2 regions of the Kocuria sp. CPCC 205258 genome follow, and region 2 is predicted to be linked to the other one. Evidence: predicted binding sites of a transcription regulator. Region 2 holds the regulator's gene; the other holds the start of a gene.

Region 1 (7,476 bases), on a different contig from region 2:
GCGGGTCGCGGCGGCGCGTCGTGCGTCCGCGGGGGCTGCCTCGGGGGTCGGGCGGGGAGGGGTCATGCCCTTCACTCTAGGGCACCCCGGGGGGCCCTCCCCGCCCGCCCGACTAGACTCGGGGGCATGCGCATCGTGGTCATGGTCTCCGGCTCCGGCACCAATCTGCAGGCGGTCCTCGACGCCGTCCGGGAGGGCCGGATCGACGTCGAGATCGCCGCCGTGGGCGCGGACAAGCCCTGCACCGGCCTGGAGCGGGCCCGGGAGGCCGGCGTCGAGACGTTCCTCGTCCGGCCCGGCGACCACCCCGACCGGACGCGGTGGAACCGTGCCCTGCAGGAGGCGGTGGCCGCCCGGGAGCCCGACCGGATCGTCTTCGCGGGGTTCATGCGGATCGTGGACGCCGAGTTCGTCGAGACGTTCGCGGGGCGCATCGTCAACACCCACCCCTCGCTGCTGCCGTCCTTCCCGGGGGCGCACGCGGTGCGGGACGCCCTCGCGCACGGGGTGAAGGTCACCGGCGTCACCGTCCACGAGGTCGTGGCCGACGTCGACGCCGGTCCGATCCTGGCGCAGGCGGCGGTGCCCGTGGAGGAGGGGGACACCGAGGCGCAGCTGCACGAGCGGATCAAGGCCGCCGAGCGCGAGCTGCTCGTGCGCACGCTCGGCGCGGCGGCCCGGCAGGGAGCCCTGCACGACGCCCGGTGAGCAGGCCCGGCGAGGGTCCGTAAAATGGTTCCCGGCGGATCCCGCCGGCAACCCCAGACCTCGAACGCTTGGAGAACCTGTGAGCCCCACCCAGCTTGACCGCGTGCCCCTCAAGAGGGCGCTGGTGTCCGTCTACGACAAGACCGGGCTGGAGGGTCTCGCCACGGGGCTGCACCGGGCCGGCGTCGCGATCGTGTCCACCGGCTCGACCGCGCGGCGCATCGCCGACCTGGGCGTGCCGGTGACGGAGGTCGCGGAGGTCACCGGGTTCCAGGAGTGCCTGGAGGGGCGGGTCAAGACCCTGCACCCGCGGGTGCACGCGGGCATCCTCGCGGACCGCCGGAAGCAGGACCACATGGACCAGCTCGCCGAGCTGGAGATCGAGCCGTTCGACCTCGTGGTCGTGAACCTTTACCCGTTCGTGGACACCGTGCGCTCCGGCGCGGGCCAGGACGAGGTCGTCGAGCAGATCGACATCGGCGGGCCCTCCATGGTCCGGGCCGCCGCGAAGAACCACGCGGCCGTGGCCGTGGTCGTGGACCCGTCCTCCTACGACGCGGTTGTGGAGGCGGCGGCCTCGGGCGGCTTCGACCTGCGGGCACGCCGCCGGCTGGCCGCCGCGGCGTTCGCGCACACCGCCGCCTACGACACCGCGGTGGCCACCTGGACGGCCCAGCAGTTCGAGCAGGACGAGGACGCCAACTTCTGGCCGCCCTACGCCGGCCTGGCCCTGCAGCGCTCGGCCTCCCTGCGCTACGGCGAGAACCCCCACCAGAAGGGGGCGCTCTACGTGGACGAGGCCGCGTCCCCCGGCATCGCCCAGGCCGACCAGCTGCACGGCAAGGAGATGTCCTACAACAACTACGTGGACGCCGACGCCGCGCTGCGCGCCGCCTACGACTTCGACGAGCCGGCCGTGGCCGTGGTCAAGCACAACAACCCCTGCGGGCTGGCCGTGGCCACCCCCGGTGCCGAGGACCCGATCGCCGACGCCCACCGCAAGGCCCACGCGTGCGACCCGCTCTCCGCCTACGGCGGGGTCATCGCCGCGAACCGGACCGTGACCCGGGCGATGGCCGAGACCGTGCAGGACATCTTCACCGAGGTGGTCGTGGCCCCCGGCTTCGAGCCTGCGGCCCTGGAGATCCTGCAGGCCAAGAAGAACATCCGCCTGCTCGAGCTGCCCGAGGGCTTCGAGCGGGACGTCCTCGAGTACCGGCAGATCTCCGGCGGCGCGCTGCTGCAGGTCTCGGACCGGCTCGACGCCGCGGGCGACGACCCCGCCGGCTGGACGCTGGCCGCGGGGGAGCCGGCGGACGAGCGGACGCTCGCCGACCTCGCCTTCGCGTGGACGTCGCTGCGGGCGGTGAAGTCCAACGCGATCCTGCTCGCCGACCGCGGCGCGTCCGTGGGCATCGGCATGGGCCAGGTCAACCGGGTGGACTCCTGCAAGCTCTCCGTGGAGCGGGCCAACGCCCTGGGCGAGGACGGCGCCGAGCGCGCGCGCGGCGCCGTGGCGGCCTCGGACGCGTTCTTCCCGTTCGCGGACGGCCTCCAGGTGCTCCTCGACGCCGGCGTGCGCGCCGTGGTACAGCCCGGCGGCTCGATCCGGGACGAGGAGGTCGTGGCCGCGGCCGAGGCCGCCGGCGTGACGATGTACTTCACCGGGGCCCGGCACTTCTTCCACTGAGCCGTCTCCCGGACGGCATGCCCCGCGCACGGCAGCGGCCGCACTCCCCGTGGGGAGTGCGGCCGCTGCCGTGCGTGCTGCCCGTGCCGGAGCGCGCGGTCGGCCCGCGCGCTCCGCTCAGGCGCTCAGCTCACGCGCTGAGCGAGGAGAGGACCCGGTTGAAGGTCTCTGAGGGGCGCATCACCGAGAACGTCTTGGCATCGTCCGGGCGGTAGTAGCCGCCGATGTCGGCGGGACGGCCCTGCACGGAGAGCAGCTCCTCGTTGATCGCGTCCTCGTTGGCCGCCAGCTGCTCCGCCACGGAGGCGAAGGCCTGGGCCAGCTCGGCGTCCTCGTCCTGGCGGGCCAGCTCCTGGGCCCAGTACAGGGCCAGGTAGAAGTGGCTGCCGCGGTTGTCGATCTCGCCGGCCTTCCGGCTCGGGGACTTGTTCTCCTCGAGGAACTTGCCCGTGGCCCGGTCGAGGGTCTCGCCGAGGATCCGGGCGCGCTCGTTGTCGGCCGTGGTCGCCAGGTGGTCGAGGCTCGCGGCGAGGGCGAGGAACTCCCCGAGGCTGTCCCAGCGCAGGTGGTTCTCCTCCACCAGCTGCTGGACGTGCTTCGGCGCGGACCCGCCGGCGCCGGTCTCGAAGAGCCCGCCGCCGTTGATGAGCGGGACCACCGAGAGCATCTTTGCGGAGGTGCCCAGCTCGAGGATCGGGAACAGGTCCGTCAGATAGTCGCGCAGCACGTTGCCGGTGACCGAGATGGTGTCCTCGCCGCGGCGGATCCGCTCGATCGAGAACGCGGTGGCCTCCTCGGGGGACATGATCTCGATCTGCAGGCCCTCGGTGTCGTGCTCGGTCAGGTACTGCTCGACCTTGGCGATGAGGTTGGTGTCGTGGGCGCGGGTGCGGTCCAGCCAGAACACGGCCGGCGTCGCGGAGGCCCGCGCGCGGGTCACGGCGAGCTTGACCCAGTCGCGGATCGCGACGTCCTTCGTCTGGCACGCCCGCCAGATGTCCCCGGGGGAGACCTCGTGCTCGATGAGCACGGCGCCGGAGGAGTCGACGACCTGGACGGTGCCCTGCACGGGGATCTCGAAGGTCTTGTCGTGGGAGCCGTACTCCTCCGCCTTCATCGCCATGAGGCCGACGTTGGGCACGGAGCCCATGGTGGTCGGGTCGAACGCGCCGTGGGCGCGGCAGTCGTCGATGACCACCTGGTAGACCCCGGCGTAGGAGCTGTCCGGCAGCACCGCGAGGGTGTCCGCCTCCTCGCCCTCGGGGCCCCACATGTGGCCGGAGGTGCGGATCATGGCCGGCATCGACGCGTCGACGATGACGTCGGAGGGCACGTGCAGGTTCGTGATGCCCTTGTCGGAGTTCACCATGGCGAGCTTCGGGCCCTCGGCGAGGCCCTTGTCGATCGCGGCCCGCACGTCGTCGCGCACGTCGGCCGGCAGGGCGTCGAGGCCGTTGAGGATCGCCGCGAGCCCGTTGGCGGGGGAGAGGCCCGCCTTCTCGAGGGCCGCGCCGTGGGCGGCGAAGAGCTCCGGGAAGAACGCCTCGATGACGTGGCCGAAGATGATCGGGTCGGAGACCTTCATCATGGTGGCCTTCAGGTGCACCGAGAGCAGGACGTCCTCCCGCTTGGCGCGCTCGACCTGCTCCGCGAGGAACGCGTCCAGGGCGGCGGCCCGCATCACGGTGCCGTCGACGACCTCGCCGGCCAGCACGGGGACGGACTCCTTGAGCACCGTGGTGCTGCCGTCCTCGGCCACCAGGCGGATCGTCAGGGTGTCGTCGCCGTCCATGACCACGGACTTCTCGTTGTCCCGGAAGTCGTCGGCGCCCATCGTGGCGACGTTCGTCCTCGACTCCGCCGTCCACTCGCCCATGCGGTGCGGGTTCTTGCGGACGTAGTTCTTGACCGAGGCGGGGGCGCGGCGGTCCGAGTTGCCCTCGCGCAGCACCGGGTTGACGGCGGAGCCCTTGATCTTGTCGTAGCGGGCCCGGGTCTCCTTCTCCTCCTCGGTGCGGGGCTCGTCCGGGTAGTCGGGGAGGGCGACGCCCTGGTCCTGCAGCTCCTTGACCGCGGCCTTCAGCTGCGGGACGGAGGCGGAGATGTTGGGCAGCTTGATGATGTTGGCCTCGGGCTTCTTGGCCAGCTCGCCGAGCTCGGCGAGGGCGTCGTCCACCCGCTGCTCCTCGGGGAGGCGGTCGCCGAACGCGGCGATGATGCGCCCGGCCAGGGAGATGTCGCGGGTCTCCACCTCGACGCCGGCGGTCGAGGCGTAGGCCTCGATGATCGGCTTGAAGGAGTAGGTGGCGAGCAGGGGCGCCTCGTCGGTGCGGGTGTAGATGATCTTGGCCATGTGCGGGCTGTCTCCCAGGATGTCGTCGGATCGGTGGTGGTGCTTCCTGGTGCCAAGATACCCGAGGCGGCGCCCCGTCCGCTGGCCGGGCCCGCCGTCCGGCCGGAGGCCGCGGGCGGCCCGGGCACGGCGGCGGGCCCGTTCCCCGCGGGGAACGGGCCCGTGGCCGTGGGGCCCCGCCCGGGGGCGTGCCGGTGCCGGGGGCCGGGCTCAGCCCTCCGTGGACTGGGTGGACCCGGCGCCGTTGACGAGCTCGCCCTCGCCGATCACGCGGTCGCCGGACTCGTCCCGGCCCTCGCCCAGGGCCTGCTGCTCGCCCTGGCCGGAGACCACCTGGATCTTGCGCGGCTTGGCCTGCGCCGAGACGGGGATCGTGACCGTGAGCACGCCGTTGTCGTAGTTCGCGGCGATGTTCTGGATGTCGATGCCCTGGCCCAGGTTGAGCTGGCGGACGAACGAGGAGCTCTGCCGCTCCCGGGTGATCCACTGGACGTCCTGCACCTCGGGCAGCTCCCGCTCCGCGCGGATCGTCAGCAGCTGGCCGTCGACGTCGACGTCGACGCTCTCCGGGTCGATGCCGGGCAGGTCCGCCCGGAGGATGTACTGGTCGCCGTCCCGGTACAGGTCCATGGGCATCTCGCGCAGGCCCTGCCGGGCGAACAGCGAGGCGGCGAGCCGGTCGAAATCGTTGAACGGGGTGAACATCGTGGCCACGTCAATCATCTCCTCAACCATATGAGCAATGTCTTCGACATTTAGTTGAGTCCGATCAACTCAACTGTGGACCATAATAATCCCGCTCCCCGCGGTCTTCAACGGGTCCCGGCCCCCATCGCCCAGGGCGAACCGCCCTCAGCGGGCGTCGTGGGGATACCGCACGCCGATCTGCGCCCGCACCCGGTCGAAGAGCTCCACGAGCTCGAGGGAGTCGGCCCACGGCATCACGGGGGACTCGAGCAGGCCCTGCTGCACGCAGCGGGTGGCCTCGCGCATCTCGAACACGTATCCGGCGCCCGCCACGTCCACGCGCTCCACGACGGGGGCGGCGCCCGTGCGGGCGCCCTCGGCGGTCTGCAGCACCAGGGTGGTCGGGCAGTTGATCCGTCCGTCCACCCGCAGCCAGCCGTCCGTGCCGCTGATCGTCACCTGGTGGGGGACCGTGGCGGACAGGGTGCCGCTCACGTGCGCCCGGCCGTGCCCGAAGTCCAGGGTCAGGGCGGTGTCCAGGTCCACGTCCGTGGCGCCGAGCTCCGCGCGGGCGCTCCAGCGATCCGGGGCCCCCAGGACCGCGGAGGTCCACGTCAGGGGGTAGACCATCATGTCCAGCAGCACCCCGCCGCCGTCGGCCCGGCGGAACAGGCGGTGGGCCGGGTCCAGGGCCCGGTGCGTGCCGATGGACCCCTCGACCGAGCGGACCCGGCCGAGCCGGCCCTCCCGGACCCAGCGCATCGCGGTGCGGAAGCCGGGGGTCATGCGGGTCCAGACGGCCTCCATGAGGAAGACGCCGTGCTCGCGGGCCAGGCGGAACAGGTCGCGGACCTCCGCCGCGGTCATGGCGAGGGCCTTCTCGCACACCACGTGCTTGCCGGCCCGCAGCAGCGCCGAGACGTCCCGGTGGTGGTAGCCGTGCGGGGTGGCCACGTAGACGATCTCCACGTCCGGGTCGGCCGCGAGCCGGTCCAGTCCCGTGCTCGTGGCGGTGCCGCCGTAGGCCCGCTCCACCCCGTGCCGGCGGGCGAAGTCCTCGGCGCGGTCCTGGTCCCGCGAGCTCACGGCCACGAGCCGGGCGTCGGGCAGCGCCGCGATGTCCGGGACCACCTTCTCCGCGATGTCGGCGGTGCTGACCACGCCCCATCCGAGCGTGCGGCCGGTCGCGGTGCCGGGGTCGTCCAGGTGGGCGGCGTCGAGGGAGGCGTCGACGAACGGGCTGAGGGTCTGGGCAGGCATGGGCGCATTCTGCCACGCCGCCCGCCGCCGGGGTCCCGCCCGCCGGCTCCGATCGAACGTCCGTTCGTGGCGTAGGCTGAGCCCGTGCCCCGGGTGAGCCAGCAGTACAAGGACGAGCGCCGCCGCGAGATCGTGGCCGCCGCCAGTGAGTGCTTCCTCGAGCACGGCTACGAGGGGGCGTCGATGCACCGCATCATCGCCGCCACGGGGCTGTCCGCGGGGGCGCTCTACAACCACTTCCCGAGCAAGCAGGAGCTCGTGGCCGCGGCCGCCCGCGCGGCCCTGGACCGGGTCCTCGCGGCCGCGGAGGACGAGCCCGGCACCGACCCCGCGGCGTGGGTCGTGGGACTGCTGGAGCGGCTGGCCGCGGATCCCGCCACCACCCGCCTGCTGCTCATCACGTGGGGCGGGGCGGTGAGCGACCCCGGTCTGGCCGCGCTGGCCGGGGAGCACCTGGGGCGCGTGCGGGACCGGGTGGAGGAGCGCTACGGACGGTGGGCGGTCGAGGAGCTGGGCCTCGACGACGACGCGGCCCGCGAGTGGGCCGGCATGTTCGCCCAGGCCATCCTCTCGGTGCTGCAGGGCTGGGTGGTGCAGTCCTGCCTGCTGCCCGGCTTCGACCACGGCGCGTACCTGGACTACGCGCGCACCCTCGCGGCGCAGTGACGGGCCGCCGGGCCCGGCTCAGGCGGTGAGCCGGCGGTGCTCGGCGGAGAGCCGGACGTAGGTGCGCGCGTTGGCGCGGACCTTCTCCTGCTCCTCGTCCGTGAGCTCGCGC
Region 2 (7,476 bases):
CGGCGCGCATCCTGATGAAGCTCAAGACCGACGCCGAGTCCTACCTCGGCGACAAGGTCACCGACGCCGTGATCACCGTCCCGGCGTACTTCAACGACGCCGAGCGCCAGGCCACCAAGGAGGCCGGTGAGATCGCGGGCATGAACGTGCTGCGCATCGTCAACGAGCCCACCGCCGCGGCGCTCGCCTACGGCCTGGAGAAGGGCAAGGAGGACGAGCTCATCCTCGTCTTCGACCTCGGCGGCGGCACCTTCGACGTCTCCCTGCTGGAGGTCGGCAAGGACGAGGACGACTTCTCCACCATCCAGGTCCGCTCGACCGCCGGCGACAACCGGCTCGGCGGCGACGACTGGGACCAGCGCGTGGTCGACTGGCTGCTGGCGCAGGTCAAGTCGAAGACCGGCGCGGACCTGTCCAAGGACAAGATCGCCCTGCAGCGCCTGAAGGAGACCGCGGAGCAGGCCAAGAAGGAGCTGTCCTCCGCGACCAGCACCAGCATCTCCCTGCAGTACCTGTCCGTGACCCCCGAGGGCCCGGTGCACCTGGACGAGCGCCTCACCCGCGCCAAGTTCGAGGAGCTCACCCGGGACCTGCTCGAGCGCACCGAGAAGCCGTTCAAGGACGTCATCGCCGAGGCCGGCATCTCCGTGTCCGACATCGACCACGTGGTGCTGGTGGGCGGCTCGACCCGCATGCCCGCCGTCGCGGAGACCGTCCAGCGCCTGGCCGGCAAGGAGCCCAACAAGGGCGTGAACCCGGACGAGGTCGTCGCCGTCGGCGCCGCGATCCAGGCGGGCGTGCTCAAGGGTGACCGCAAGGACGTGCTGCTGATCGACGTGACCCCGCTGTCGCTGGGCATCGAGACCAAGGGCGGCGTGATGACCAAGCTCATCGAGCGCAACACGGCGATCCCCACCAAGCGGTCCGAGACCTTCACCACCGCCGAGGACAACCAGCCGTCCGTGTCCATCCAGGTCTTCCAGGGCGAGCGCCAGTTCACCCGGGACAACAAGAACCTGGGCACCTTCGAGCTGACCGGCATCGCCCCCGCCCCGCGCGGGATGCCGCAGATCGAGGTCACCTTCGACATCGACGCCAACGGCATCGTGCACGTCTCCGCGAAGGACAAGGGCACCGGCACCGAGCAGTCGATGACCATCACGGGCGGGTCCTCCCTCTCCAAGGAGGACATCGACCGGATGGTCAAGGACGCCGAGGCCAACGCCGAGGCGGACCGGGTGCGCCGCGAGGCGGCCGACCTGCGCAACAACGCGGAGCAGCAGGCGTACTCCGTCGACAAGCTCCTGAAGGACAACGACGAGAAGCTGCCCGCGGACGTCAAGTCCGAGGTGCAGGCGGACGTCGACGCCCTGAAGAAGGCGCTCGAGGGCGAGGACGAGGACGCCGTGAAGTCGGCCTACGACAAGCTGCAGCAGTCCCAGACCAAGCTCGGCGAGGCCCTCTACGCGCAGTCGCAGACCGAGGGCGCCGAGGGCGCCCCGGGTGCGGGCGCCACCGGTGACGAGGACATCGTCGACGCCGAGGTCGTCGACGACGAGGACGAGAAGAAGTGAGCATGCCCGACCACACGCCAGGACCCGACGAGAACGCGGACGACCACGGCGCCGGGAGCGTTCCCGGCGACCCCGCCGCGCACCCCGGCGAGCAGTTCCCGCAGGACTCCGGCGCCGGCCCCCGCGAGGAGGCCGGGCCGGAGGGCCTGACGGTGGACGACATCCTCTCGACGCCACAGTCGACGGACGCGGAGGCCGGGGACGCCGCACCGGCGCCGGCCGCCGCGGAGGAGTCCCCAGCGGCCGCCCTCGCCGAGGAGCGGCTCGAGGAGCTGCGCCGGCTGCAGGCCGAGTTCGTGAACTTCAAGCACCGCACGGCGCGCGAGAAGGAGCAGCTGCGGACCTTCGTGACGGGCGACCTCCTGCAGACGCTGCTGCCGGTGTTCGACGACATCGACGCGGCCCGGCAGGCGGGCGACCTCACCGACGGCCCGTTCGCGGCGATCGCGAACAAGCTCGAGGAGACCCTCGTGCGGCACGGGCTGGTGCGCCTCGGGGAGGTCGGGGAGAAGTTCGACCCGAACGTCCACGAGGCGGTGCTGCAGCAGCCCACGAGCGAGGTCGAGCCGGACCAGGTCTCGATGGTGCTGCGCTCCGGCTTCCGGATCGGCGAGCGCGTGGTGCGGCCGGCCCAGGTCGCCGTCGCGGTCGCCGAGTGAGGCCGGACACGGCCTGATCCCGGCGACGTCAGGGGAGGCCCGTCCCTCGGGCCTCCCCTGACCCGTCCACCCGTCCCCGGCGCCGCGGCGCCGGGGACGACCCCCGGACCACCACCGGGTCCTGCTCCGCAGGACCCCGACCGGCCCCACAGAAAGGAGGCGTCATGGCCAGCCAGGACTGGATCGACAAGGACTTCTACAGCATTCTCGGCGTCTCCAAGGACGCGTCCGCCGCCGACGTCAAGAAGGCCTACCGCAAGCTCGCCCGCCAGTACCACCCGGACCAGAACCCGGGGGACACGGAGGCCGAGCAGCGGTTCAAGGACATCACCGAGGCGAACTCCGTGCTCTCCGACCCCGAGGAGCGCAAGCAGTACGACGCGATCCGCGCGATGGGCTCCGGGGCGCGCTTCACCGCCGGCGGCCCCGGCGGCGCCGGGGGCTCGGCCAACTTCGAGGACCTCTTCGGCGACATCTTCGGCGGAGGCGGCGGAGGACGCCGCCGCCGCACGACCTACTCCACCGGCGGCGCGGGCGGCCCGGGCGGGTTCGAGGACCTGTTCGCCCAGTTCGGCGGTCAGACCGGGTACGGGGCGCCGGGCGGCTACGGCGGCTACCAGGCCCCGCCGGCGCGCGGGGAGGACATCCGGACGGAGACGACCATCCCGTTCCGCTCCTCGGTGCACGGCACCACGGTCAAGCTGCGCCGGGGCAACGGCCAGGAGACCACGGTGCGGATCCCGCGCGGCGTGCGCGACGGGCAGAAGCTCAAGCTCGCCGGCAAGGGCCACTCGGGTGCCGGCGGGGCCGGCGATCTCTACGTCACCGTCCACGTGACCCCGCACCCCTTCTTCCGGCGCGTCGAGGGCACGGACGACGTCGAGGTCACCGTGCCGATCACGTTCCCCGAGGCGGCCCTGGGCGCCACCATCGAGGTGCCCGTGCTGGACGGCGGCACCGTGCGCGTGAAGGTCCCGGCGGGCACGTCCTCGGGCCGGCGCTTCCGCGTCAAGGGGCGCGGGTTCGGCACGGCCAAGGGCACCGGCAACCTGATCGTGACGGTCGAGGTGCATGTGCCGGCCGAGCTGGACGAGCAGGCGCAGGCCGCCGTCCGGGCGTTCGCCGAGGCGACCGCGGACGAGGACCCCCGGGCCCGCCTGGCCGAGAAGGCACGGGTGTGAGATGGCACTGGACGCCGACCAGCCGCTGTTCGTGATCTCCGTGGCCGCGGAGATCGCGGAGATGCACCCGCAGACCCTGCGCCAGTACGACCGGCTCGGCCTCGTCAGGCCGTCCCGGGCCCCCGGCCGCGCCCGCCGCTACTCGCAGCGCGACATCGAGAAGCTGCAGCAGATCCAGGTGCTGTCCCAGCAGGGCGTGTCCCTCGAGGGCATCCGGCGCATCCTCCAGCTGGAGAACCAGGTCGCGGCCCTGCGGTCGCGGGTGGCGGAGCTGTCCCGGGAACTCGAGGACGCCCGGGACCGGGCCGAGGAGTCCTCGCGGATCTTCGCCGCCGGCGTCGGCGGGGACGTGGTGCGCATGGCCCGCGGCGCCCGCCCCCGGGCCCGCAAGATCTCGCAGGCCGTGGTGCTGTACCGGCCCCCGCGCCAGCAGGAGCGCTGAGCCGCACCGGCGCCCGGGCCGGGCGGTCAGCGCAGGTGCTTCTCGAAGCCCACGTCGTACACGCCGCCCGGATAGACGCGGGCGGTCCCGGGCAGCAGGACGTACCCGCTGCTGCGGTACAGGGCGGCCGCCTCCGGCTGGCGGCTGCCCGTGGTGAGGTGGATGCGCCGGTACCCCGCCGCGGCGGCGAGCCGCTCGAGCTCGGCCAGGACCCGCCGCGAGATCCCCCGCCGGCGGTGCGCCGGGGCGGTCCACACCCGTTTGAGCTCCGCCGTGGCGTCGTCGTGCCGGCGGAACGCGCCGCCGCCCACCGTCGTGCCGCCCTCGAGGAGGAGCAGGAGCGCTCCGGCGGGGGCGGTGAAGTCGTCGACGGGGTGCTCGGCCATCTCCTCCGCCCCGATCTCGGGACCGTAGCGCTCCACGTACTCGTGGTGCAGGCCCTCGAGCAGCGGCTGCGTGCGGGGATCGCCCGGGGGCACGACGACGAAGCCGTCCCGCTCCGGGCCGGGCAGTGCGGGCACGCCGTTGCGCTCCGCGCCGGGGACGGCGCTCACGCCGTCCGGCGGTAGACGAGGTCGCGGGGGACGCGGCCCGCCTCCTGCGCCTTGCGCTCGAAGCTCGTGAGGACCCGTCCCTCCCAGCGCGGGGCCCATCCGGTGTCCGGGTGCTCGTCGTCGGCGAGCGGGCCCGGGTGGACGTTCTCGAACTGCGGGGACGCGTCGAGGACCTCACGCATCACCAGGGCGTACTCCTGCCAGTCCGTGGCGAGCCGCCACAGCCCGCCCGGGACGAGCACCCGGGCGGCGAGCTCGGCGAACGCGGGGGAGACCAGGCGCCGCTTGTGGTGGCGGGTCTTGTGCCAGGGGTCCGGGAAGAACACCCACAGCTCGTCGACCGAGGCCGGGGCGAGCATGTGCTCCAGGACCTCGGGGGCGTTGGCCTGCGCCACACGGACGTTGTCCACCCCGGCCTGGGCCGCCTTGAGCAACAGATCCGCGATCCCGGGCTTGTACACCTCGACGGCGAGGAAGTTCCGCGCCGGGTCCTGGGCGGCGGCGTGCACGACCGCCTCGCCGAGCCCGGAGCCGACCTCCACGACCAGCGGCGCCTCGCGCCCGAAGGCCGCGGCCGCGTCGAACTCGTGGTCGGGGTGCACGGAGGTGTCCGTGCGCACGCGCGGGACGTCGAGCACCCGGGTGGGCGCCCAGTCGTCCCAGGCCTTCTGGCGGCGGGCGGTGAGGCGGTCGCCGCGGCGCACGAAGGAGTACGGCCGGCGGTGGAACGCCTCGGGGACGGGGCCCTGTGCGGGGCCCTCGGCGGGGGAAGGGGTGTGCTCGCTCATCGCCCTACATCCTAGGGGCTGGGCGGACGGCGGGCGCGTCGGCGCCGGGAACGGGCGGCTCGGACCAGCGCCGGCGGGGCGCCTCCCACGCCGCGAACCGGGCGAGCAGCTCGTCGGCGTCCTGGGCGACCACGGCGGCGTCCCGGTACTCGGGACGCACGAGGCCGGCCGCGGACATCGAGGCCACCGCGTCCAGCAGGGGCCTCCAATAGCCGGCCACGTCCAGGAAGCCGACCGGCTTGGCGTGCACCCCCACCTGCAGCCAGGTCCACGCCTCGAAGATCTCCTCGAGGGTGCCCAGGCCGCCGGGCAGGGCCACGAACCCGTCGGCGAGGGCGGCCATCTCCGCCTTGCGCTCGTGCATCGTCCGGACGATGCGCAGCTCGGTCAGCCCCGTGTGGGCCGTCTCGTCGTCGACGAGCGACTGCGGCATGACCCCGACCACCTCGCCCCCGGCGGCCAGGGCGGCGTCGGCGACGACGCCCATCAGCCCCACATGGCCGCCGCCGTAGACGACGCCCACGCCGCGGCGGGCGAGGGCGGTGGCGAAGGCCCGGGCGGCCTCGGGGAACAGGGGGTCGAAGCCGAGGGATGCCCCGGTGTACACGGCGAGTCTCATGAGGACATTGTCGCTGTCGCTGTCGCTGTCGCTGTCGCAGTCCCTCGTCCTCGCCCCTGTCCCTCGTCCTCGTCCTGTCCCGCGTCCTCGCCCCTGTCCCTCGTCCTCGTCCTGTCCCGCGTCCTTCTCACGTCGCGGCGTCGATAGCATGAGGCGCGCCCCGCGCCCCGCGCCCGCCCTGCCGACCCGTGCCGAAGGACCTTCCGTGAGCTCATCGCCGCCCGACGACCCCGTGCGCTCCCGCCTGCGCCTCTCCGGCGGCAAGGACCGGGTGGTGCTGGTGGCGGCGCTGGGGATCCTCAGCGCGGTGAGCCCGATGGCCACGGACATGTACCTGGCCTCGATGCCTGCCATGGCCGGGCACTTCGGGGCGTCGGCCTCCGCGGTGCAGCTGACGCTGACCACGTACATGGTCGGCATGGCCGTGGGGCAGTTCCTGCTCGGGCCCGTGTCCGACGTGCTGGGCCGGCACCGGCTCATGGTGGCCGGCAACGCGCTGTTCCTGCTCAGCTCCGTCGCCGTGGTCCTGGCCCCGACCATCGGGACGGTGCTGGTCCTGCGCGCGGTGCAGGGACTCGCCGGGGCGGCCGGCGTCGTGATCGCCCGCGCGGTGGTCTCGGACATCGCCTCCGGCCGCGGGGCCGCGAAGCTGTTCTCGGTCCTCGCGACCATCACCTCCCTCGCCCCGGTGGTGGCCCCGCTCCTGGGCGGAGTGATCGCCACGGTGGCCCCGTGGCAGACCGTGTTCTGGGTGCTCGCGGCGTTCGGGCTGCTGATGCTGGCGTGCTCCGTGCTCGTGGTCCCCGAGACCCTGCCACCGCACCGGCGGCACCGCGGCGGGGTCGGCGCCGTCGTCACCGGGTCCTGGCGGGTGCTGCGCACCCCGTCCTTCATGGCCTACGCCCTCGCCTTCGGACTCGCGTTCGGCGCCCTGTTCTCCTACATCTCCGCCTCCTCCTTCGTGCTGCAGAACGTGCTCGGCTACTCGGCGCTCGGCTACTCCGTGGTGTTCGCCATCAACGCGGGCGGCTCCATCCTGGGCGCGGTCGTCAACACCCGCCTCGTCGACCGGGTCGAGCCCGGCACGATCCTCCGCACCGCGATCGTGGTCATGGCCGCCGTCAACGTGGTGGGCCTGGGCCTCGTGCTGGCCGGGATCACCGGGTGGACCACGCTGGCGCACCTCTTCGTGAGCCAGACCTGCATCGGCTTCGTCATGGGCAACGCCGTGGCCCTCGCCCAGGGCCGGGTCCCGGGCCGGGCCGGGGCAGGGTCGGCGGTGCTCGGACTGGTCCAGTTCCTCCTGGGCGGGCTCGTGAGCCCGCTGACCGGCCTGGCCGGTCAGCACACCGCCGTCCCAATGGCCGTGTCCATGGCGGTGTGCTCGCTGCTCGCCGCGGGAGCCGTGCTGCTCGCGCGCCGCCTCTCGCGGCGGGCGCCGGAGGGCCCCGCCGCCCCGTCCGGCCCGTAACCGGGCGGAAACGGGCAGGAGCCACACTGTAGCCGATCCATCGGTCCCTGACCGGGGGAGCAGCGGACCTGTGATTAGATGCCTTCTGCCGAGACCGAGGTCACAGTCCCGTTTCGGCCCGATTCCTGATCCACCCGACACCCACGGGAGAACACATGCTCCAAACCATCGAGACTGCCCTCGGCGAG

The links. The regulator HspR, encoded in region 2, represses chaperone genes until heat shock. The targets are predictions, from matches to a motif close to AAGTTGAGTCNNNNNGACTCAACTT.
Region 1: a site for HspR is predicted at 5,508-5,532, ahead of RF644_RS10860 (Hsp20/alpha crystallin family protein). Genes of this name have one in related genera too.

The regions. Positions count from the first base shown of each region.
Region 1 covers NZ_JAVKPS010000005.1:171,794-179,269, reverse strand. Annotated here, with positions in the region: gene RF644_RS10880 (hypothetical protein) at 1-66, opposite strand, end outside; gene purN (phosphoribosylglycinamide formyltransferase) at 127-708, shown strand; gene purH (bifunctional phosphoribosylaminoimidazolecarboxamide formyltransferase/IMP cyclohydrolase) at 788-2,398, shown strand; gene RF644_RS10865 (NADP-dependent isocitrate dehydrogenase) at 2,529-4,751, opposite strand; gene RF644_RS10860 (Hsp20/alpha crystallin family protein) at 4,962-5,465, opposite strand; gene RF644_RS10855 (Gfo/Idh/MocA family protein) at 5,604-6,698, opposite strand; gene RF644_RS10850 (TetR/AcrR family transcriptional regulator) at 6,783-7,364, shown strand; gene RF644_RS10845 (gamma carbonic anhydrase family protein) at 7,383-7,476, opposite strand, start outside.
Region 2 covers NZ_JAVKPS010000001.1:65,812-73,287, reverse strand. Annotated here, with positions in the region: gene dnaK (molecular chaperone DnaK) at 1-1,574, shown strand, start outside; gene RF644_RS00355 (nucleotide exchange factor GrpE) at 1,571-2,233, shown strand; gene RF644_RS00350 (DnaJ C-terminal domain-containing protein) at 2,398-3,414, shown strand; gene RF644_RS00345 (heat shock protein transcriptional repressor HspR) at 3,416-3,856, shown strand; gene RF644_RS00340 (GNAT family N-acetyltransferase) at 3,883-4,410, opposite strand; gene trmB (tRNA (guanosine(46)-N7)-methyltransferase TrmB) at 4,407-5,198, opposite strand; gene RF644_RS00330 (TIGR00730 family Rossman fold protein) at 5,203-5,817, opposite strand; gene RF644_RS00325 (multidrug effflux MFS transporter) at 6,023-7,288, shown strand; gene RF644_RS00320 (alanine/glycine:cation symporter family protein) at 7,444-7,476, shown strand, end outside.